DNA from 2 places in the Streptomyces chengbuensis genome. Region 1 is predicted to be linked to the other one. Evidence: riboswitches for the same ligand, from Rfam matches in the RefSeq annotation. Region 1 holds a riboswitch; the other holds the start of a gene.

What was found. Region 1 has a riboswitch for S-adenosylmethionine ahead of thrC (threonine synthase). Riboswitches for the same ligand answer to the same signal wherever they lie in the genome.
Region 2: it holds a riboswitch for S-adenosylmethionine, as region 1 does, so the genes downstream of both, QRN89_RS08960 (aminotransferase class V-fold PLP-dependent enzyme) here and thrC (threonine synthase) in region 1, are expected to answer to the same signal.

Annotation. Positions count from the first base shown of each region.
Region 1 is NZ_CP129137.1:3,596,757-3,608,053, forward strand. Features, by position in the region: gene QRN89_RS15860 (PAS domain S-box protein) at 1-1,129, shown strand, start outside; gene groL (chaperonin GroEL) at 1,301-2,923, opposite strand; gene QRN89_RS15870 (cold-shock protein) at 3,575-3,778, opposite strand; gene QRN89_RS15875 (MoaD/ThiS family protein) at 4,220-4,495, opposite strand; gene thrC (threonine synthase) at 4,492-5,784, opposite strand; SAM riboswitch class I at 5,802-5,947, opposite strand; gene QRN89_RS15885 (glucosyl-3-phosphoglycerate synthase) at 6,064-7,023, shown strand; gene QRN89_RS15890 (DUF7927 domain-containing protein) at 7,113-8,012, shown strand; gene QRN89_RS15895 (alpha,alpha-trehalose-phosphate synthase (UDP-forming)) at 8,611-10,116, shown strand; gene otsB (trehalose-phosphatase) at 10,331-11,182, opposite strand; gene QRN89_RS15905 (DUF3263 domain-containing protein) at 11,244-11,297, opposite strand, start outside.
Region 2 is NZ_CP129137.1:2,000,787-2,012,083, forward strand. Features, by position in the region: gene QRN89_RS08920 (glycosyltransferase family 87 protein) at 1-217, shown strand, start outside; gene QRN89_RS08925 (gluzincin family metallopeptidase) at 379-1,623, opposite strand; gene QRN89_RS08930 (C40 family peptidase) at 1,829-2,857, opposite strand; gene QRN89_RS08935 (C40 family peptidase) at 3,056-4,084, opposite strand; gene QRN89_RS08940 (NYN domain-containing protein) at 4,407-5,765, opposite strand; gene QRN89_RS08945 (hypothetical protein) at 5,809-6,051, opposite strand; gene QRN89_RS08950 (rhomboid family intramembrane serine protease) at 6,165-6,890, shown strand; gene QRN89_RS08955 (Lrp/AsnC family transcriptional regulator) at 6,887-7,168, shown strand; gene QRN89_RS08960 (aminotransferase class V-fold PLP-dependent enzyme) at 7,611-9,068, opposite strand; SAM riboswitch class IV at 9,297-9,414, opposite strand; gene trpD (anthranilate phosphoribosyltransferase) at 9,489-10,553, opposite strand; gene qcrB (cytochrome bc1 complex cytochrome b subunit) at 10,680-11,297, opposite strand, start outside.

The DNA of each region.
Region 1 (11,297 bases):
GGAACGGTTCCAGGCCCTGTACGAGCAGCAGCGGCACGTCGCCCTGACCCTGCAGCGCAGCCTGATGGGCACCCCGCCGGCCGTGCCCGGGCTGGACACCGCCAGCCGCTATCTGCCCGCCACCCAGGGCGCGGGCGTCGGCGGCGACTGGTTCGACCTCGTACCCCTGGGTGCCGGACGGGTCGGCATCCTCATCGGTGACGTCATGGGACGCGGCCTGGAGGCGGCCGCCATCATGGGGCAGCTGCGGTCCGCGGCCCACGCGCTCGCCAAGACCGGGATGCAGCCCCGGCAGTTGATGCACGCGCTCGACTCGATCGTCGCCGAGCTCGACGGGCCCGACCAGTTGGTCACCTGCTGCTATCTGGTGGTTGCGCCGGACGCGGGCGAGGTGACCGTCTGCTCGGCCGGCCATCTTCCCGCTCTCGTCGCCGAACCGGGCGAGGGCGTGCGATCCCTGGATGCGCCGGTCAGCGTGCCCCTGGGCGTGGGTGACCATCTGCACCAGCAGACGACGGTGGCCATCGCTCCCGGGTCGAGCCTGATCCTGTTCACCGACGGCCTGATAGAGACACCGGCGGGAGACATCGAGGAGCAGCTCGACGCGCTCATCGACGCGCTCGACCTGGCGTTCGCCTCGGCGCACGACCTGCAGACGGTGGTGGACGAGGTGCTGGCGTCGGTCCTGCCGGCCACCGAGCACCACCACGACGACGTGACGCTGCTCCTGGCCCAGCTGCCGGCGGCCCCGCTGGCCACGGTGGTGACGGAGCTGGCGGCGGCGCCGTCGTCGGTGTCGCGGGCGCGGGCGTTCCTCGCCAAGTCCCTGGTCGACTGGGGCTGTGCCCAGGTCGCCGACGACGCGCAGCTGCTGGCGTCCGAGGTGGTCACCAACGCCATCCAGCACGGGCAGGGCCCGGTGCGCCTGCTGATGCGACGCAACAGCACCGAGCTCACCGTGGAGGTGAGCGACCACAGCCACCTTCCGCCCCAGCCCCGGCTCGCCGCCGCCGACGACGAGTCGGGGCGGGGCCTGATCCTCGTCGAGACACTGGCGGGCAGCTGGGGCGTGCGGCCGACGGACGACGGCAAGACGACGTGGTTCACGCTGCATCTGGGGCCGATGTAGCGGGCTCCTGCTTCTGGGCCGGTCAAGCGGGCCCCTGCCCGGCACACGGACCGTACGCCCGCACCGCAGCGCACCGCTCAGGGCCGCGCCGGGCACAAAGGCCGAGGGCGGCACCCCCGGGATCGGGGGTGCCGCCCTCGGTTCAGGACGGTCGATCAACCTTCAGGTCGATCAGAAGTCCATGTCACCGCCCGGCATGCCGCCCGGAGCGGCCGCGGCGGCCTTCTCCGGCTTGTCGGCGATGACGGCCTCGGTGGTGAGGAACAGCGCGGCGATCGACGCGGCGTTCTGCAGCGCGGAACGGGTCACCTTGGCCGGGTCGATGATGCCCTCGGCGATGAGGTCGACGTACTCGCCGGTCGCGGCGTTCAGGCCGTGGCCCGGGGTCAGGTTGCGCACCTTCTCCACCACGACGCCGCCCTCGAGGCCGGCGTTGACGGCGATCTGCTTCAGCGGGGCCTCCAGGGCCAGCTTCACAGCGGCGGCACCGGTGGCCTCGTCACCGTCGAGCTCGAGCTTCTCGAACACCTGGGAGGCCTGGAGCAGGGCCACGCCACCACCGGCGACGATGCCCTCCTCGACGGCCGCCTTCGCGTTGCGAACGGCGTCCTCGATGCGGTGCTTGCGCTCCTTGAGCTCGACCTCGGTCGCGGCACCGGCCTTGATGACGGCCACGCCGCCGGCCAGCTTCGCGAGGCGCTCCTGCAGCTTCTCGCGGTCGTAGTCCGAGTCGGAGTTCTCGATCTCGGCGCGGATCTGGTTGACCCGGCCCTGGACCTGGTCGCTCTCACCGGCACCGTCGACGATCGTGGTCTCGTCCTTGGTGATGACGACCTTGCGAGCGCGGCCCAGGAGGTCCAGGCCCGCGTTCTCGAGCTTGAGGCCGACCTCCTCGGAGATGACCGTGCCACCGGTGAGGATGGCGATGTCGCCGAGCATGGCCTTGCGGCGGTCGCCGAAGCCCGGGGCCTTGACGGCGACGGACTTGAAGGTGCCGCGGATCTTGTTGACGACCAGGGTCGACAGGGCCTCGCCCTCGACGTCCTCGGCGATGATCAGCAGCGGCTTGCCCGACTGCATGACCTTCTCCAGCAGCGGCAGCAGGTCCTTCACCGAGGAGACCTTGCCGTTGAAGATGAGGATGTACGGGTCCTCGAGGCCGGCCTCCATGCGCTCCATGTCGGTCGCGAAGTACGCCGAGATGTAGCCCTTGTCGAAGCGCATACCCTCGGTGAGCTCCAGCTCCAGACCGAAGGTCTGGGACTCCTCGACGGTGATGACGCCTTCCTTGCCGACCTTGTCCATCGCCTCGGCGATGAGCTCGCCGATCTGGGTGTCGGCGGCGGAGATGGAGGCGGTGGAGGCGATCTGCTCCTTGGTCTCGACCTCCTTGGCCTGGTCGAGCAGCGCACCGGAGACGGCCTCGACGGCCTTCTCGATGCCGCGCTTCAGAGCCATCGGGTTGGCGCCGGCCGCCACGTTGCGCAGGCCCTCGCGGACGAGCGCCTGGGCGAGGACGGTCGCGGTGGTCGTACCGTCACCGGCGACGTCGTCCGTCTTCTTGGCGACTTCCTTGACCAGCTCGGCGCCGATCTTCTCGTACGGGTCCTCGAGCTCGATCTCCTTGGCGATGGAGACACCGTCGTTGGTGATCGTGGGGGCGCCCCACTTCTTCTCGAGGACGACGTTCCGGCCCTTGGGGCCAAGGGTGACCTTGACGGCGTCGGCGAGCTGGTTCATCCCGCGCTCGAGACCGCGCCGTGCCTCCTCGTCGAACGCGATGATCTTGGCCATGTGAAGTGGTCCTCCCGGACTGGGGTGGATTGCTCCGGACCGCGCTGGTGCCCGCGACGGACGGCCTGCACGCCTTGTGGTTCCTTGCCCCACCCGGCCTGCGGACCTCACCGACCCGGTCCTTAGTTGTCACTCTCACTCGTAGAGTGCTAACGCCAATGATTAGCACTCGGACCCGGCGAGTGCAAGGCGCGACCGCGACTCGGGCCCCCGCCGGCACCCGGCGGCCGCGCCCGGGCCCGGGCCCGACAGAGACGCGACCCGGACCCGGCACCGGCGTGACCGCGCACGATGCGGGTACGACCCGGGCGCGATACGACCCGGGCGCGATGCGGGTACGACCCGGGTACGAAGCGCGGCGCGACCGCGCACGACGAAGGTGCGACCCGGACGCGAAGCGCCGTGCGACCGCGCACGACGAAGGTGCGACCCGGACGCGAAGCGCCGTGCGACCGCGCACGACGAAGGTGCGACCCGGACGCGGGACCGGCGTGACCGCGCAGGGCGGCCGCCGGTCCCGCCGCGGTGGAGGCACGACCCTCGCGCGGCGGCGGGTGGTCCGGCCGCGGCATGTGGCCCGGCCCCGGACACGGCGGAGGGTCCGCGCCCCTGGCACGGACCCTCCGTCACGTTGCTGCAGTCAGTCGGCGCTCAGCCGGCTACGCGGACCATGTCCGCCTGCGGCCCCTTCTGGCCCTGCGAGATCTCGAACTCGACTCGCTGACCCTCCTCCAGGGTGCGGTATCCGTCCATCTGGATCGCGCTGTAGTGGACGAAAACATCCGCACCACCGTCGACCGCGATGAAGCCATACCCCTTCTCCGCGTTGAACCACTTGACGGTGCCCTGAGCCATGCCTAACTCCCCTATTACTGGCCCTTGCACAGGACCGCACTTCGCGGACCCGGGTCAGACCTCACCCAGCGGTGTCACCGGTACCCGGAGGGGCATGCGGATGACCCATGGATGTGCGCCGGAACGCGTCGACCGCGGCTGAATGTATCTGTCCAACTGCCGTCTGCAACAGGTCAATCGGACGAGAATTCCGGGCAGGACCGAAAGGATGAATAAGAGGAAATGCGAGCATTCCCGGGCAAGTCGGGCCGGACAAAGCGCACTTACTGCGCATCACGCTCGAGCACTTTGGCTGTTTCTTGTCGTGTGCGCACGCATTCTCATATGCACCTGGCACACGCAGCGGAGGGGGCTTCCCCAACTCTATCGCGCTCAACCATGCAGAAATGCCCCCTCCGCCGAGCTTGCGGAGGGGGCACCACTGCTGACTCTGCGTGGCGTTCAGCCGCCCGCCACCGCGGGGATGATCGACACGCCGGCACCGTCCGGCGTCGCCGTCTCCAGGCCCTGCTCGAAGCGCACGTCGTCGTCGTTGACGTACACGTTCACGAACCGGCGCAGCTTGCCCTGGTCGTCCAGGACCCGGGCCGCGATGCCCGTGTGGTTCTTCTCCAGGTCGGCGATGACCTCGGCGAGGGTGGTGCCCTCGGCCGGGACCTCGGCCTGCCCGCCCGTGTAGGTGCGGAGGATGGTGGGGATGCGGACGTTGACGCTCATACGAGGCCAGCCTCTCGGAAGGAGTCCAGGTTGGGGCGGATGACTGCGGACATACCCGTGGTCGGGGCCACGGCGTCGAGGGTCTTGAGGCCGTCACCCGTGTTGACGACCACCGTGGTGAGGGCCGGGTCGATCACCCCTGCCTCGATCAGCTTCTTCGCCACGCCGAGCGTCGTACCGCCCGCGGTCTCGGTGAAGATGCCCTCCGTGCGGGCCAGCAGCTTGATCGCGTCCACGATCTCCTCGTCGGTGACGTCCTCCACGGCACCGCCGGTGCGCCGGCAGATGTCCAGCACGTACGGCCCGTCCGCCGGGTTGCCGATGGCCAGGGACTTGGCGATGGTGTCCGGCTTCTGCGGCCTGACCACGTCGTGGCCTGCCTTGAACGCCACGGACACCGGCGAGCAGCCCTGGGCCTGGGCGCCGAAGATCTTGTAGGGCCGGTCCTCGACCAGACCCAGCTTGATCAGTTCCTGGAGCCCCTTGTCGATCTTGGTGAGCTGGGAGCCGGAGGCGATGGGGATGACGATCTGGTCCGGCAGCCGCCAGCCGAGCTGCTCGCAGATCTCGTACGCCAGCGTCTTGGAGCCCTCGGCGTAGTAGGGGCGGAGATTGACGTTGACGAAGCCCCAGCCCTCGCCCACCGGGTCGCCGATGAGCTCGGAGCAGAAGCGGTTGACGTCGTCGTAGTTGCCCTCGATGCCGACCAGCTCACCGCCGTAGACCGCGGCCATGACGACCTTGCCCTGCTCCAGGTCGTGCGGGATGAACACGCAGGAGCGGAAGCCGGCGCGCGCGGCGGCGGCGCCGACCGCGCCGGCCAGGTTGCCCGTGGAGGAGCAGGAGAGCGTCGTGAAGCCGAAGGCGCGGGCGGCCTCGATCGCCTGGGCGACGACCCGGTCCTTGAAGGAGTGGGTCGGGTTGCCGGAGTCGTCCTTCACCCAGAGCCCGCCGGTGACGCCCAGCTCACGGGCGAGGTTGTCGGCCTGGACGAGCTTGGTGAAGCCCGGGTTCAGATTCGGCTTGCTCGCCACGTCGGCGGGGACGGGCAGCAGCGGCGCGTAGCGCCAGATGTTCTCCGGACCGCTCTCGATCCGCTTGCGCAGCGCCTCGGGGTCGCCGCTCGGCAGGTCGTACGCGACTTCGAGCGGCCCGAAACAGGCTTCACAGGCGAAGATCGGGCCGAGGGCGAAGCGCTCGCCGCACTCGCGGCAGGAGAGCCCGGAGGCGGGGCCCAGATCGACGGTGTCGGCAGAATCGGTGGTGGTGGCGACAGTCTGCACAGCCATGGAGGCGAGGCCCTTTCTCCTCATCTTCCCCGCGGTGCGTTTCACCGCGAGACGGAATTGGCACCTTCCCAAGCCGTGGCCTCGGCCGCGATGCGCGACGAGATCGGCTGGAGGGTTGCCGGGGCTTCAACGGGCCGTGTCCCTCTGCCCCTCTGGATGAGCGGTATTCGATTGTTTCCGCGACGACCCCGACATGCATCGGCGGTCCGCGTTGTTCAAGACTGTAACCGAACCCCCGGACGCCTGAGACGGTCGTCCGATCCGCGAGATGGAGATCACGTGCTGGAAGAGGTGGAGCGCTGGCTGGCCCGGCGGTCCTGGTCGGTGGCGGACCGGCCACTGGACCGGCTGCTGTCCGCCAAGCAGGACACCACGGTCAGCGTGGTGCTCCCCGCACTCAACGAGGAGGCGACGGTCGGGGAGATCGTCACCGTCATCCGGCGCGAACTGATGACCGACGCGGTGCCGCTCGTGGACGAGCTGGTCGTCGTCGACTCGGGGTCGACGGACCGCACCGCCGAGGTGGCGGCACGGGCCGGCGCCCGCGTCGTGCACCGCGACGCGATACTCCCGCGCGTCCCGGCCGTCCCCGGCAAGGGCGAGGTGCTGTGGCGCTCCCTCCTGGTGACCGACGGCGACATCGTCTGCTTCGTGGACGCCGACCTTCAGGAGTTCTCCGCGGACTTCGTGTCCGGGATCGTCGGACCGCTGCTGACCGACCCGGAGGTGCAGTTCGTCAAGGCGATGTACGACCGGCCGCTCGGCGACACGCCCGGCCAGGGCGGCCGGGTGACCGAACTGGTGGCGCGGCCGCTGCTCAATCTGCACTGGCCGCAGCTCGCGGGGTTCGTCCAGCCGCTCGGCGGGGAGTACGCGGCGCGGCGCTCGCTGCTGGAGCGGCTGCCGTTCCCGGTCGGCTACGGGGTGGAGCTGGGCCTGCTGGTGGACGCGCTGCACACGGTGGGCCTGGACGCGCTGGCGCAGGTGGACGTGGGCGTACGGCTGCACCGCCACCAGGACGGGCAGGCGCTGGGCCGGATGGCGGCGGCGATCTACCGCACGGCCCAACTACGGCTCTCGCGAGGGCATTTGGTCCGCCCGGCGCTCACCCAGTTCGAACGCGGCGAGGACGGGTTCGTCCCGCGGACGCATGCGGTGGACACGGAGGAGCGGCCGCCGATGGCGGACATCGCCGAGTACGCGTCCCGGGCGGGGCGACGCAACACGGGCGCGGCGTAACACGGCCCAGCCGGAATGATTGTCTACATTTCGGACTTATGGGCAATGCAAGATCACAGGGCGCCGGGGTCCTCCGTTCGGTTCGGGCCGTGCCCGGACGGGACCGCACGAGGAGCCGCGGGCGCAGCAGAGGCAATCGGTCCCGGTTCCTCGGGGCCCTGACGGTCGCCGCGGGCGCCGCCGCCGCCACGACGGGCTTCGGGCCGGCGGCCACCGCCCTGTCGGCGCAGACCCCCGATCTCGAGATCACCAAGACGGCGTCGGCGAAGCGGGTCGCCCTGGGCGACACCCTCACCTTCACCATCCGGGCGAGGAACAACGGCGAGCGGGCCCTCCCCGACGTGCGCTTCACCGACGATCTCGGCGGCACCCTCGACGACGCCGTCTACGACCGCAACGCCCGGGCCACCTTCGGCCGGGTCGCGTACAACGAGCCCGTGCTCTCGTACTCGGGTGCCATCCCGGCCGGGAGGACGGCGACCCTCACCTACTCGGTCACCGTCGGCGGCGAGGACGGCGGCGACGGTGGCGACGGCCGGCTCGGCGGCGGCCTGGAGGTCCAGTCCCCGCAGTCCAACTGCGCCGGCGGCACCAGGGACGCCCGGTGCGCGGCGACCCCGGTGGCCGAGGAGGTCGGGGAGCTCGGGGCTCCGCGGTCGGACTTCGGCGACGAGGAGAGTTTCGACGACAGCCTCGAACAGGGCCACGAGGACGGCCTGGACGAGGAGATCGCGGAGGACGGCGACCCGGAGGGGGCGGGCGTGCCGCCGGCCCTCGGCGGCCCCGGCAGCGCGGCCGGCGCCGGGCACGCCGGTCCCCCGGGCCACGACAGCGGCAGCGGCAGCGGGAGCGGGAGCCGGCCCGTCGGCCAGATCGCGGCGGCGGGTCACGACAGCGAGCGGCTCTGGCTCCTCGGCGGAGTCGCCCTGGCGCTCTCGGCCGCGGGCGCCATCGCGCTCGCGGCGACGCGCGACCGGGGGAACCATTGATCAGGTGAACGCGGCGGGTTCCCGGCGAACGCCCGGGACGGGAGGTGCGGGTCCGGGTGCCCCCGGCCGGTGGTTCGTGGGCCCGTGGTCGTGGGCGGTCGTGGGCCCGAGGTCGGGGCCACCGAACCGGGGCCGTCGGCCCGTCGCCGCCGACCGGAACCGGGCGAACGGCCCGGGGACGAGAGGTGGCGGGTCCGCGTGCCCCGGCCGGTGGCCCGTGGTCGTGGGCGGTCGTGGGCCCGAGGTCGGGGCCCGTGGCCACACCGCCCGTGGTCGTCGTCGGCCGATGACGGGCCGGGCGACCGTGATCGTGGTCGTCGGCCGGTCCCCGGCGAACGCCGGGGGTGGGCGGACGACCGGTCCGGGCGGGGCCGGCCGTGCTCACGGGCCGGTACCGCGGCCACACCCGGGACCCGGGGCCGGCAGGTGACCGAACACGGGCCTACCGCCCCGGCGGTGTGGGCCGGACCCGGGGCCGACGTCCCGGGTGCCCGCCCGCCCCGTCGGCCCCGTGGTCGCGGGACGATCTCCGGCGGTCTCCGGCCACGCAGTCCGGCCGTACGTTTGAGCGGTTCCAGGAAGGGCTAGGTTTCGCGACATGGTCTCTGAGCACGAGCACGCCGCACGAGTTCTCGTCGCCTCCAACCGGGGCCCCGTCACGTACGTCTTCCGCGAGGACGGCACGCTGGACGCGAGGCGCGGCGGCGGTGGACTGGTGTCCGGGCTGTCGGCCATCGGCCCCGAGGCGGACGCCCTGTGGGTGTGCTCCGCGCTCGGCGACGGCGACCGCGAGGCGGTGCGGCGCGGGATCGGCGAACCGGGCGTACGGATGCTGGACATCGACGCCGCGGTGCACGCCGACGCGTACAACGGCATCGCGAACTCGGTGCTGTGGTTCGTCCACCACATGCTGTACCAGACGCCGCTGGAGCCCGTCTTCGACGCCGGGTTCCGGCGCCAGTGGGTGGCCTACGAGGCGTACAACCAGGCCTTCGCGCAGGCCCTGGCCGAGTCGGCGGCCCCGGACGCGGCCGTGCTGGTGCAGGACTACCACCTCGCGCTGGTGCCGGGCATGCTCCGGGACCTGCGGCCCGACCTGCGCATCGGCCACTTCTCGCACACCCCGTGGGCACCGCCGGAGTACTTCCGGATGCTCCCCGACGACATCGCCGAGCAGTTGCTCCTGGGGATGCTCGGGGCGAACCGGCTGGGTTTCCTGACCCAGCGATGGCTCGGCGCCTTCGAGAGCTGCTGCCGCCGGGTCCTGGCCGACCACGACGTGGACCCGCACTGGCCGAAGGACGGGCCGCCCAGCCTCGAGTACCGGCTGCGGGGGCACCGCCGGCGGCGGACCGAGCTGGGCGTGCACGGCCTCGGCGCCGACGCGGACTTCCTGCGGGAGCGGTCGCGGAAGCCCGACGTGGACGAGCGCATGGCCGCGCTGCGCGAGCAGATCGGCGGTGCGGAGCGGGGTCCGGACCGCCGGAAGACGATCGTGCGGGTGGACCGGACCGAGCTGTCGAAGAACATCGTGCGGGGGCTGCTCGCGTACCGCACCCTGCTGGACGAGCACCCGGAGTGGCGCGAGCGGGTCGTGCACATCGCCTTCGCCTACCCGTCGCGGCAGGACCTCGCCGTCTACCGCGACTACACGGCCGAGGTCTCCCGGGTCGCGGAGGAGATCAACGCGCAGTACGGGACGCCCGGCTGGACGCCCGTCCTCCTGCACGTGAAGGACGACTTCGCCCGCTCGCTCGCGGCGTACCGGTTGGCGGACGTCGCCCTCGTGAACCCCATCCGCGACGGGATGAACCTCGTGGCCAAGGAGATCCCGGTGGTCTCGGAGGCCGGGTGCGCGCTGGTGCTGTCGCGCGAGGCGGGCGCGTACGCGGAACTCGGCGACGAGGCGCTGGTGGTGAACCCGTACGACGTGTCGGGCACGGCCGACGCCCTCCACCAGGCGCTGTCCATGCCGGACGCCGAACGTGCGGAGCGCAGCAAGCGCCTGGCCGCCGTTGCGACGGCGCTGCCGCCGCAGCAGTGGTTCCTGGACCAGCTGCGCGCGCTGGAGGCGCTGGACGAGGGCGTCACGGAAGCGGACTGACACGGGGCGTGGGGTCCCGGCGGCGCGCCGGGCCCCGCGCCGTGCGCCCTGGGCCGGGGTCTCCGGTCCCGCGAGCCCTGCCCCCGCACTCACCGTCACGCGGCGCACCCCGTCCCACCCCCGGCGGGGCCGTCCGGGGTCACTCCTCACGAGGACGCACACCCCTCCGCACGCGGCGGAACGGCGCGCGTCGGGCCCCGACGCGGGACGCGCTCTAGGCTCGGCCCCCGACGCGGTCCGCCAGCGCGGCGAGGAACGCGACGACGGCGGCGGGCCCGGGCAGCGGGAGGTCGGCGCGCTCGGCGAGTTCGGGGACCTCACCGCCACTGCAGACGAGCAGTCCGGGCACCCCGTCCGAGCGAAGTTTCTCCACGGCGGCGAAAGCGGCCAGGTCACCGAGGTCGTCACCGGCGTAGACGACCGCCGCGGCGTTCACCTCGCGGACGTACTCGGCGAGCGCGATGCCCTTGTCGACACCCGGCGGGCGCACCTCGAGGACGAGACGGCCCGGCTCGACGATCAGCCCGTGACGCGCGGCGAGATCGGCGACCGGGTCGCGCAGCGCCTCGAACGCCGCCTTCGGGTCCTCGGCGCGGCGGGTGTGCACGGCGACCGCGCGGCCCTTCTCCTCGATCCAGGTGCCCTGCCAGACCCCCATCGAGTCGAGGAGACCGGGCAGCTCGGCCCGTACGGCGGCGACGCCCGGATGCTCGGGCTGGGCGTGGACGGTGCCGGTGACGGCGTCCCACCGCTCGGCGCCGTAGTGCCCCAGGACGACGAGGTGCTCCAGGCCCTCGACACCGGCGAACCCGCCGTACCGCACGGCGACCCCGGCCGGCCGGCCGGTCACCACGACGACCGACTTCACCAGCGGCGCCAGCCGCGCCAGCGCGGGCACCGTCGCGGGATGCGCCCTCGCCTGTTCGGGGTCCGGGACGATCTCCGCGAGCGTCCCGTCGAAGTCCAGCGCGACCACGCTCTCAGACGGCCGTTCGAGGACTGCGGCGAGCCCTTCACGGCCGGCGGCGGTGGTCGGTTCCGGCAGTGCGTGCGAGTAGCTGCCCATGCTCCGACCCTATCGACGGGACCCCCGCTCAGCTACGGCGCGCGGCGGCCTCCTCGGCGCGTCACCGCCGCGCCCGCTGTGCTTCCCGGACGCGCCGCAGCCGGTTCACCGTCAC
Region 2 (11,297 bases), 1.6 Mb from region 1:
GCTCACCTTCCTGGAATTCCCCGTCTGGTTCGACAAGGTGGTCGCGAGCGACCCCCAGGGCATCGCGGTCCTGGCGGGCCGCAACGGCCTCCTCGTCACCGCCACGGTGCTGGCGTGCCGCCGCCTCTGGACGAGCACGGTCGCCCCGCGAGGGCGCAGGGGCCGACGGGCGCTTCCGGCCCGGTCCGACCGCGGGAGGGCCTCGGTCGGGTCCTGACGCGGCGCGGGCAGTCCCGGCGGGGCGGATCGGTACGGCCCGACGAGGTCGGGACCGGGCCCCGTCGGTTCCGGACGCCCTTGCAGTGCCCGGAGCTGCGCTCCGGACGCCCTGCCGGGACCCGTCCGCCTCCGCCGCCGCGACTCCGCGTGCCGCACACCTCACCCCAGCCGCGCGCCCACGTACTCCCGCCAGTCCGCCGTGAAGCGTTCCGGGTCCGTCCCGAGCACGCCGTCGAGCGCGGACTCCACCGCGCCGTCGCGCGACGGCGCCGCGCCGACCGCCCGGTAGAACGCGCGCAGCCGGTCCTCGCCCCAGCGGTCGGCGATCAGTTCGCAGGCCAGCCGGCCGCCCTCGTACGCGCGGCCCAGCGCCCCGGAGTCGCCGCCGAAGCGGAAGTCGGCGTCGGTGGGCAGGCCGGCGGGGATGTCGCCGCGGAGGACCGCGCGGCGGAGCTCCGGGGCCGCCTGGCGGAGGTCCTGGCCGGTGCCGCGGTAGGCGGCCCAGTCGGCGAAGCCCTCGGAGAGCCAGAGCGGTGTCGCGGCCGACGTGTGAGCGCGGGTCGCCACGTGCGCGGTCTCGTGGGTGAGGACGACGCGCCGGCCGAGGTCGCCGAGCACGCCGTACGCCTCGGGGTTGACGGTCACCCGGTCCGCGGGGGCCGGGGAGCCCTTCCCGGGTGCGGGCGCCCTGCCCGTGGTGACCGCGGCGATGCCCCGGTACTGCGCGGCGGGGGCGCCCAGAAGACGTCCCATGGCGTCCAGCGACGCGGGCACCATGACCACCACCCGCCCGGCCCAGGTTCCGCCCCACGCAGCCGAGACGGCGGGGACGGCCCGGTCGGCTTCGGCCGCGATCCTCCGCAGCCGCGCCGGCTCCTGACCGACACCGAGCACCATGCTGTGCGTGCCGCGCACGACCTCGACGTCGCCCTGCTGCCACAGCTGCTGCCCGCCGTCGCGTCCGGGGCGATCGGCGGTGATGTACCAGCGGCCGTCCCGCTCGGCCAGCTCCAGACGCCGCTCGACGGTCACCGGCGAGGTGTCGTACCCGTCGATCCGGTAGCGCAGCTCGGCGTCGGCCGTGGCCCGGTCGTCGGAGCGCCGTACGTCGGTGAGCCGGTACTCCCAGGAGCTCAGCGGCACATCGGCGAGGTTCGCGAACTCCGCGCGGCCCACCGCCGCCAGCTGCGGCGTCGAGGGGTCGAGGGCCGCCAGATAGCCCGCCTCGTCGTGGCGGAGCACCGCGGCGGCACGGGCGTCGAGCGTGCGCTGGACCTCGCGGCCGGTGGTGTCCGGCCCGTCGGCGCAGCCGCCCGTCAGCAGGGACCCGGTCAGGACGAGCCCGGCGAGGACCGTCCCACGCCGCCGTCCCGCCGTCCACCCGAAGAACCCCTGACCAGCCACCCTGCCGATCGTAGGCGAGCCGACGGGCGCCCGGCCCCGGCGGACGCCATCGGGCCGGACCCGGGCCGGCAGGCACCGGCTCGGCCCAACCACCGCCGTGCCCCGCCTCCCCGCCGGCCGCACCCGGCCCCGGAGCCGGGCCCCGCACCGATCCGATCCGGCTGAGCTGAGCTGAGCTGAGCTGAGCTGAGCTGATCAGAACAGATCAGGGCCGGGTCACCGAGGCGATCGGCATCATCCCCACCGGGTCGTAGCGCACCGCCGCCCCCGGGTAGGGTGCGTGGACGACCTGGCCGTTGCCGACGTACATGGCCACGTGACTGGCGTCGGAGCGGTACGTGACCAGGTCACCGGGCCTCGCCTGGGACAGCGGCACCTGCTGTCCGGCGTACCGCTGCGCCTGGGAAGTACGGGGCAGCCCCACGCCGGCCTGGGCGTAGGACCACTGGGTGAGACCGGAACAGTCGAAGCCGCTCGGCCCGTTGGCGCCCCAGACGTACGGCTTGCCGACGGCGCTCTGAGCCGCTGCCACGGCCGCTGCCGCACGCGCGGACGAGGGGCCCGCCCCGCCCGACAGGTCGGGGACGCCGCGGCCGGAGCGCGACGCCCGGTCGTACGCCGCCCGTTCCGCCGCGGGCAGGGAGGCCAGCAGCCGCTCGGCCGTCGCGAGCTTGGCCTCGACGGTCCGCTTGTGCCGGGCCAGGGCGGTCCTGGTGTGTTCCAGTTCGGCGAGTTTCCGGGCGGCCTCGGAGCGCTCCTGGCCGAGCCGCCGCTGGACCCGCCCCAGGTCCCGCAGGACGGTCGCCTCCCGGTCGCCGAGCCGGTCCAGCACCGCCGCCCGCTCGAGGTACGTGTCGGGATCGCCGGAGAGCAGCAGGGCGAGCGCCGGGTCCACCCCGCCGGAGCGGTACTGGGCACCGGCCACGGAACCGAGCGTGTCGCGCATGCGGTTGACGGCCTCCTGGCCCCGGGCCGCGCGGTCCTGCGCCCGGTCCACCTGCGCGCGCAGTTCGTCGGCGCGCTCCCCCGCCTCGTTGTACTGCTCGGTCGCCTTCTCGGCCTGCTCGTAGAGCCGGTCGACCTTGGCGCGGGTGGCGGCGGGGCCGGCGGACGGGTCGGCTCCGGCGGGTGCGGTACCGAGCGCGGCCGCAGCGGTGGCCGCCGCGGCCGAGAGGAGGGTGACCCGAGCACCCCGGTTGAAACCGGACGCTGAGGGTCGGCGATGGGACGCCACAGGAGCCGTACTCCCTTCCGCTGGACGCAGCCTGAGCGGCTGCTGCGCGGCAGACAGTAACGGCGCGGGAAGGGGGCGGCCAAAAGCGGCATCGGGTACGTACAGTGACGCCCCGCCGGAGACCACAGGTCACCGGCGGGGCGCACCGTCAGCGGCGTATGCCGTAATTCGCCCGAATGGGCGCCAGTTGGAGGGGCGTCAGATGCGGACGCCGAACTGGAAGGTGCCCATGTAGTCCATGGACTCGTAGCGGACCACGGCACCGGGCTTCGGGGCGTGCAGGATCTGGTTGTTGCCCGCGTACAGACCCACGTGCGAAAGGCCGTTGAAGAAGACCAGGTCGCCCGGCTTGAGCTGGCTGCGGCCGATCTTCACGCCGTCGTTCTGCTGGGTGTAGGTGGTCCGCGAGATGCCGACGCCGGCCTGGCGGTACGACCACTGCGTCAGTCCGGAGCAGTCGTAGGAGTTGGGGCCCTCGGCGCCGGAGACGTACGGCTTGCCGAGCTGGGTGGCGGCGGCGTTCAGCGCGGCGGCACCGCGCTGGGAGGCCGGCACCTCGTTGCCGAGGTTCACGCGCTCACCCGCGGCGCGACTGGCGCGCTGCTCCTCCTCCTGCATCTTCGCCCGCTCGGCGGCGGTCAGGGTGTTGAGGAGCTTCTGGGCCTCGGAGAGCTTGCCCTGGATCTTGGCCTTCTTCTCGCCGAGCGTCTTGCGGACGTCCTGGAGGTCACCGAGCTTGCGGGTGGCCTCGGCGCGCTGCTGGGCGAGGTCGCGCTGCTTCGACTGGATGTCCTCGAGCGCGGTGGCCTGCTTGGCCCCGAGCTGGTCCATCGCCGACGCCTTGTCCAGGTACGTGTCCGGGTCACCGGAGAGGAAGAGCTGGACGGACGGGTCTATGCCACCGGAGCGGTACTGGGCGCTGGCCACCGAACCCAGCTTGTCCCGCATGGTGTTGAGCTCGTCCTGGCCCCGGGCGACGCGGTCCTGGATCGCGTCGATCTCCTTCTGGAGCTTGGTCTGCTGCTCCTTGGCCAGGCTGTGGTCCTCGGTCGCCTTCTCCGCCTCGTGGTAGAGGGCGTCGACCTTGGCCTTGACCTCGTCCTTGCTCGGCTTGGCCGGAGCGGCCTGGGCGGCCTGCGAGGTGAGGGCGACAGCCGCGGCGGCGGTCGCGGTGAGCACGGTCACACGGGTGCGGCTCGGCTGCTTGGGACGACGGTGGGACGCCACGAAGGCGAGCTCCTTCTTCCTCGAGCCGCCTGCCGGGCCGTGGGGGTGGTTTCCCCGGCTCCGCGCACACTCAGCTCCCCCGCGAAAAACGGGGCTGAACTGCGCGAAATCGGCGGTTCCTTCGCTGTCATCCCGGATGGACGATCAACCGCGCGAAGGTTCGAGGCCTGACCCTAGTGACCTTCCTGTGATCAGTTCAAATCCTCATGAGAAAAATCTGGCCCACGAAGCGCATTCTTTACACGCACCACACGCGCAGTAGCGGCGACTTGACGGTACGTTCCGCGAAATCGGGCATTAAGCCCAGGAGTTACGAGTCGCACTAGACGCGCGAAAGCCGCTTCAGCAACATCGCGGACGCGACCGGCCTCGCCCCGGCCTTCGCCACCCCGTCGGCGACTTCGCGGTCCGTCGACACGACGACGACCGGCCGGCCCGGGGGCTCGGCCCGGACGAGCTGGCGGATCAGCTCGTCCGCCGTCACCCCGGGCTTGGAGAACAGGACCCGCACTCCGCGCGGGGGTGCCAGCAGCACGGGCGCGGCGAGTTCGGCGCCGTCGAAGACACAGGTGATCTCGGCCCCGGTCTGCGCGGCCAGCATCGCGAGGCCGCCGAGCAGCCGCAGCCGCTGCTTCTCCAGCGGCATCGTCGGATAGCCGGTCTTCGTGACGTTGTAGCCGTCCACGAGCAGATGCACCTGGGGCAGCGCGAGCAGCTGGTCCAGCATCGCCGGGTCGGTCTCGGACAGCGCGCGCGCCGCGATGTCCTTGGGGGTCATCCGCCCCGGCTCCACCGCGTCGACGGTGTCCGCCGGGTGCAGGGAAGCGGGGGGCAGGGCCAGTTCACGGCGCAGTCCGGAGGCCGCGTCCAGCACGGTGTCCAGCAGCAGCCGCACGCGCATGTCCTCGATCGACCGGCCCTCGCGGGCGGCCCTGCGGCTCGCCTCGACCGCGGCCTCCGCCTCGGCCAGCCTGGCCTTGAGCCGCCGCGCCTCGCTCTCGGCCGCGGACACCTGGGCGTGCGCCTCGGCCCTGGCGCCCTCGTTCTCGGCGTTGCCGCGGCGCACGGCGGCCTCGGCGCGCTTGACGTCGCTCTGCGCGCTGCGCAGCTTGCGGTGCAGCGCGTCGGACTCCTTGCGGGCCGCGTCCAGCTCGGTGCGCAGCCGTTCGGTCTCGGCCTTGTGCTGCGCCTTCAGCCGGTCCAGTTCCTCGCGGAGCCGTTCCAGCTCGCGCCTGCTCTCCTCGTCCGCGCGCTCGGCGTCCGCGCGCAGCGCCTCCTCGCCGGCGGCGGCCACGAGCTTGACCCAGCCGACCGGCCGCAGCACATAGGCGGCCGCCGCCACGTCGACGGGATCGGCGGCCGCCGGCGGCGCCCCGGACGCCAGCGCGGCGGCCAGCTCGGGCTGGGCGTCACGGAGCCGTTCACCGACGCGCTGCCGGAAGGCGGGGTCGCCCTCGAGGGCCGCGGCCATGGCGTTGCCCGCGTACTTCGCCCGGCGGGTCGGGGTGAACCGGGCGTACTGCCTCAACTGGGCGGGAAGTTCGTTGACGGTCAGCCCGCCGAAGGCGTCCGAGACCAGCGCGACGACCCGTCGCCGCACGCCCTCCGGCAGCGGGCGGTCGAGCGCCTCGGCGGCGTCGCCGGCACCGGCCGGCCCGGCGCCGCTCTCAGGCTGCTCCACGATCCGTCACCCCACTGTCTTCCCGCGGGTCCGCGCGCCTCCGTCAGGAGCCGCTGCCCGGCCTGTCCACCAGCTCGATCCGGTCCACGGCGTTGCACCAGCGGCAGCGGACCGACTCGATGGTCTCACTCACCACCTCGCGCTCCTCCACCTTGGGCTCCCCGGCGAGATCCAGATGGACGTACTCGACGACCTTGGACGACCGGGTCACGTCGAAGCGGGTGAGGTTGCCGCACAGGGTGCAGCGCCACCGGGTGGTGTCCGTCGGCAGGGGTACCGTCGTCATGGGCCGTCCTCGTCTCCTCGTGCGTACTGCCCGTAACCCTACGACCTCACGGGTCCGCCGTGACACGGCGAGGCGGTCTGCCCGGTTCGGTCCCGGTACGCCATGCTCTGGGCATGATCGATCGGTGGACGACGGTACGGGGCGGGGCGACCGGCCCGGTGGTGACCTACGGAGCGATCGGTCTGTGCTGCCTCCTGTTCGTCCTCGGTCCGGTCTCCGGGCTCAACCCGTCCTACGGCACCGGGGACACCCTCCTCACCGCCCAGACCCTCCACTTCGAGCGCTGGGGCGTGATCCCGAGCGAACTGCTGCAGGGTTCCCCGAGGGCGCTGCTCACCCCGCTGACCGCGCTGTTCGTCCACGGCAGCTGGCTGCATCTGCTCGGCAACATGCTCTTCCTCCACGTCTTCGGCGCGATGGTCGAGGAACGCATGGGGCACGTGGAGTTCGCGCTCTTCTATCTGGGCTGCGGCTATCTGGCGCTCCTGGCGTACGCGGCGGCCAACGCGGAGTCGGACCACACGCTCGTCGGGGCGTCCGGAGCCATCTCGGGCGTGCTGGGCGCCTTTCTCTGCCTCTTCCCGAGGACGCGCGTGACAAGCCTCTACCCCTTCCTGTTCTTCCTGCCGCTGCGCTTCCCCGCCTGGATCGTGCTGATCTTCTGGTTCGCGCTGCAGTGGCTGGCGGAGGCACAGAGTTCGTCCACGGGCCCGGGAGTGGCGTACCTGGCGCATCTGGTGGGGTTCGGGATCGGGTTCCTCTACGCATGGGGCCGCTTCCGGCAGGCCGCTAGAGTGAAAGCCCAAGCAGGGGCCACCGAGGGAGAAAGACAGCCGTGATCACCGCGATCGTGCTCATCAAGACCAGCGTGGACCGCATCCCCGAGATCGCCGAATCGATCGCCGCGCTGGACAGCGTCAGCGAGGTCTTCTCGGTCACCGGCACGTACGACCTGATCGCGATGGTCCGGGTCGCGAAGCACGACGACCTGGCCGACGTGATCCCGGGCCGGATCAGCAAGATCCCCGGTGTCGAGGCGACCGACACCCATGTCGCGTTCCGCACGTACTCCCAGCACGACCTGGAGGCCGCGTTCGCGATCGGGCTCGACGCCTGACTCCACCGCGACGGCGGGCAGCCACGGCGGGGGCATCGGGCCCGGCATCACGGCCACCGCGCCCCGGGCCCGGGCGTACGCCGGCACCACGGTGGGCGGCCGCGCTCCGGACCGGGACGCCCCGGCCCCGCCAGGGCCCATGGACTCCACGGCCCCGGCCCGCTCCTCCCCGGACGGGCACGGCTCGCACCGGGCCGTCCCGGTCGGTCACGGTCCGTCCGGTCGTGGCCCGGCACGGCAGGCGCCGCCCGGACCCGCACAAGGCCCAGGCGGCCCCGACGGGCAGGGCGCACCGGCCCGGCACGCAGGGCACGGCCCGGCCCGGCCCGATACGGCACCGCGGGCACGGCCCTTCGGGCACGGACGGACACCGTCTCGCCCCGGACCACCCGGTCAGCCCACCCCGCTCGGCCCTCTCAGCCGGCCGGTCCGCTCGAGCCGCTCACACGGCAGGCACGCAACGTCCGTCCTCGGTGCGGTAGTTCCACTGCGCACCGTTGCGCACCAGCTCCTTGACCGCCCGTACGAACCGCTCCACGTGCTCGTCCGGCGTACCCGCCCCGAAGCTGACCCGGATCGCGTTCAGCGACCTCTCCCGGCCCTCGGCCACCGCGCTTCGCTCGCCCGTTTCGGCCTCCGGGGCACCGCACTCGCCGACCTCCTGCGGGTCGCCGCCCAGCAGGGTGCGCACCAGCGGGTGGGCGCAGAACAGGCCGTCGCGCACGCCGATGCCGTACTCGGCGGACAGCGCGGCGGCGAAGTGGGAACTGTTCCAGCCCGCCACGACGAAGGAGACGACACCGACCCTGGAGCTCTCCCCGGCGGAGCCGGGATCGTCGTCGCCGAACAGCGACAGCACCCTGACCTCGGGCACCTCGGCGAGTCCCGCAGTGACGCGGGCGACGAGGTGCCGCTCGCGTTCGACGAGGGCGTCGAACCCGGCCTCGGTGAGCGCCTTGCAGGCGGAGGCGATCGCGTAGACGCCGATGACGTTCGGCGAACCCGCCTCGTGGCGCGCGGCGGTGGTGTGCCACTCGACGTCCACGCCCCCGTCGGTCCGGCGCGAGACCTTCCGCGAGGCGCCGCCGCCCGCGAGGTACGGATCGGCCTCCTGCAGCCAGTCCGCGCGCCCGGCGAGCACGCCCGAGCCGAACGGCGCGTACAGCTTGTGCCCGGAGAAGGCGACCCAGTCGACGTCCAGGTCCCGTACGGAGACCGGGTGGTGCGGTGCGAGCTGTGCGGCGTCCAGGACGATGCGCGCGCCGTGGGCGTGCGCCGTGGCCGCCAGTTCCCGTACGGGCCACACCTCACCGGTGACGTTGGAGGCGCCGGTGACACAGACCAGGGCGGGGCCGTGGGGGTCGCGGCCGGCGAGGGCCGTCTCCAGCGTCCGCACCGCTTCGCCCCGGGTGCGCGGGGCGTTCAGGTACGTCACGCGCGCGTTCGCCCACGGCAGCAGGGAGGCGTGGTGCTCGGTCTCGAAGACGAAGACCTCGCAGCCGTCGGGCAGCGCACCGGCCAGCAGGTTCAGCGAGTCGGTCGTCGACCGGGTGAACACGACCTGGTCGTCGGCGCGGCAGTCCAGGAACGCGTGGACCGTGGCCCGGCTGTTCTCGAACAGATCGGTGGACAGCTGCGAGAGGTAACCGGCGCCGCGGTGGACGCTGCCGTAGTACGGGGCGTACGCGGACACGTCGTCCCACACGCGCTGCAGGGCCGGCGCGCTGGCCGCGTAGTCGAGGGCGGCGTAGGTGACTTCGCCACCGGTGACGAGCGGCACGGTGACGTCCCGGCCGAGCACCGGCAACGGGGCGGCACAGCAGGGGTCGTTGTCGACGGGGGCGTTGGCGGCGGGGACGGCGGCGATGACGGTTTCGACGGCGTGCGGGCGCACGGACATGGCGGTATCTCCCGGCAGGTAAGGGCGAAGGGGCGTGACCGGCCCGTACCGCGGTACGACGGCCCACAACGGCCGCTCCGCGTACGGGTGTTGCCTCGACGCACGGCGCAACGGCGCTCGTGCGGAGGTGGAAAAGGGGCCGACGGGCCCTAACGCATTCGCTTGCTCACGGGACAGCTCCCTCGAGGACCAGGACCCCAGGGCTGCGACATTCACCGATGTCCGCGGGGTCCGCGCTTGCCGCGGACCTCGCTGCCCACGGCCTGGTCTTCACCCGGGGCACCCCGCCACGGACGGAGGGTTGCCGGACAGCGGGCCGGGGCCGTAGTCGCTGTCACTCATGACCTTGGGAAGCATCCTGCCACACGTCCCACGGCACGCAAGGCGCAGTCCGCCATCCGGACTGCGCCTCGCGTCACCTCACGCGTTGCTCGCGGCCACCCAGCGGTCGAGCGCCCGCTTCGCCGCGCCCGAGTCGATGGACTCCGCGGCCTGCGCCATCCCGGCCCTGAGCTGCTCCACGAGAGCCCCCTCGCCCTTCCCGAGCGCGGCCAGCGCCGCGGCCGAGTTCAGCAGCACCGCGTCCCGCACGGGGCCGGTCTCCCCCGCGAGCAGCCGGCGGGCGACGTCCGCGTTGTACGAGGCGTCCGCGCCGCGCAGCGCCTCGACCGGGACCCGCTGGATGCCCACGTCCCCGGGGTCGAAGGCCTCCTCGCGCACGGCGCCGTTCCGGACCACCCACACCCGGGAGCCCGCGGTCGTGGTCAGCTCGTCCAGGCCGTCGTCGCCGCGGAAGACCAGCGCGCTGGAGCCGCGCGCGGCCAGCACTCCGGCCATGATCGGGGCCATCCGGGCGTCCGCGACCCCCGTGGCCTGGGCCCTCACCCGCGCGGGGTTGGTCAGCGGACCCAGGAAGTTGAACGTCGTACGGATACCGAGTTCCTTGCGGGCCGCCGCCACGTGCCGCAGCGCCGGGTGGAACTTCACCGCGAAGCAGAAGGTGATCCCCGCCTCCTCGGCGACGGCCGCGACCCGCTCGGGCGTCAGCTCCAGATTGACGCCGAGCTTCTCCAGGACGTCCGAGGCACCGCTCGCGCTCGACGCGGCACGGTTGCCGTGCTTGACCACCTTGGCACCGGTCCCGGCCACCACGATCGCGGACATGGTGGAGATGTTGACGGTCTTGGCGCCGTCGCCACCCGTGCCCACGATGTCGACCGTGTCGCCGGGCACCTCGATCGTCCGGGCGTGCTCGTACATCGTCCGCACGAGCCCGGAGATCTCCTCGACGGTCTCGCCCTTGGCCCGCAGCGCCACGGCGAATCCCGCGATCTGCGCGTCGGTGGCCTCGCCCCGCAGGATCCGGTCCATGGCCCAGGCGGTCGCCTCCGCGCTCTGGTCACGTCCGTACAGCAGGGAGTCCAGCACCTCGGGCCAGGAAAGGCCCGCCGCGGTAGAACCTCCTGCGGGGGTCACAGCGCTCATGGTCGCTCCTGGGTCCGTCCGGATGGGAATGGCTCCCACCCTATCGATCCCCGGGACGGCGAAGAGCCCCGTCCAGCGGATGGACGGGGCTCTCGCCGTGGCGGTCGCTGCGATCAGCGGTGGGGATCAGTGGTGGCCGTGGCCGCTCGTGATCTCCGTGTACTCCTCGACGGTCGGCTTCGCGACCTGGTTGTCCTTGCCGTAGTAGGCCTTGCTGAGCCGCGCCCGGAGCCTCTCGGTGCGCGGCACCTTCCGCTCCACACCGTTCTCGTCGACCGTCGGGCCGATCTCGTGCGGCGTGTACTGCTGGTGGGCGGTGAGCGTGTGCAGGGCCTCCTGCGTCAGCGGCTCGTGGACCTCGACGAACTCACCGTGCGGCAGGCGCTTGATGATGCCGGACTCGCGCCCGTGCAGCACCTTGTCCTTGTCGCGCCGCTGCAGACCCATGCAGATCCGCTTGGTGATGATGAAGGCCAGGACCGGTCCGGCGAAGAAGAAGATCCGGACGAACCAGGTGATCGAGTTGATCGACAGGTGGAAGTGGGTCGCCCAGAGGTCGTTTCCACCACCGATCAGGAGCACGAAGTACCAGGTCAGCCAGGCCACACCGAACGCCGTACGGGTCGGGGCGTTGCGCGGGCGGTCCAGGATGTGGTGCTCGCGCTTGTCCCCGGTGACCCAGGACTCGATGAACGGGTAGACCGCGATGGTCGCCAGCACCAGCGGGAAGATCACCAGCGGGAT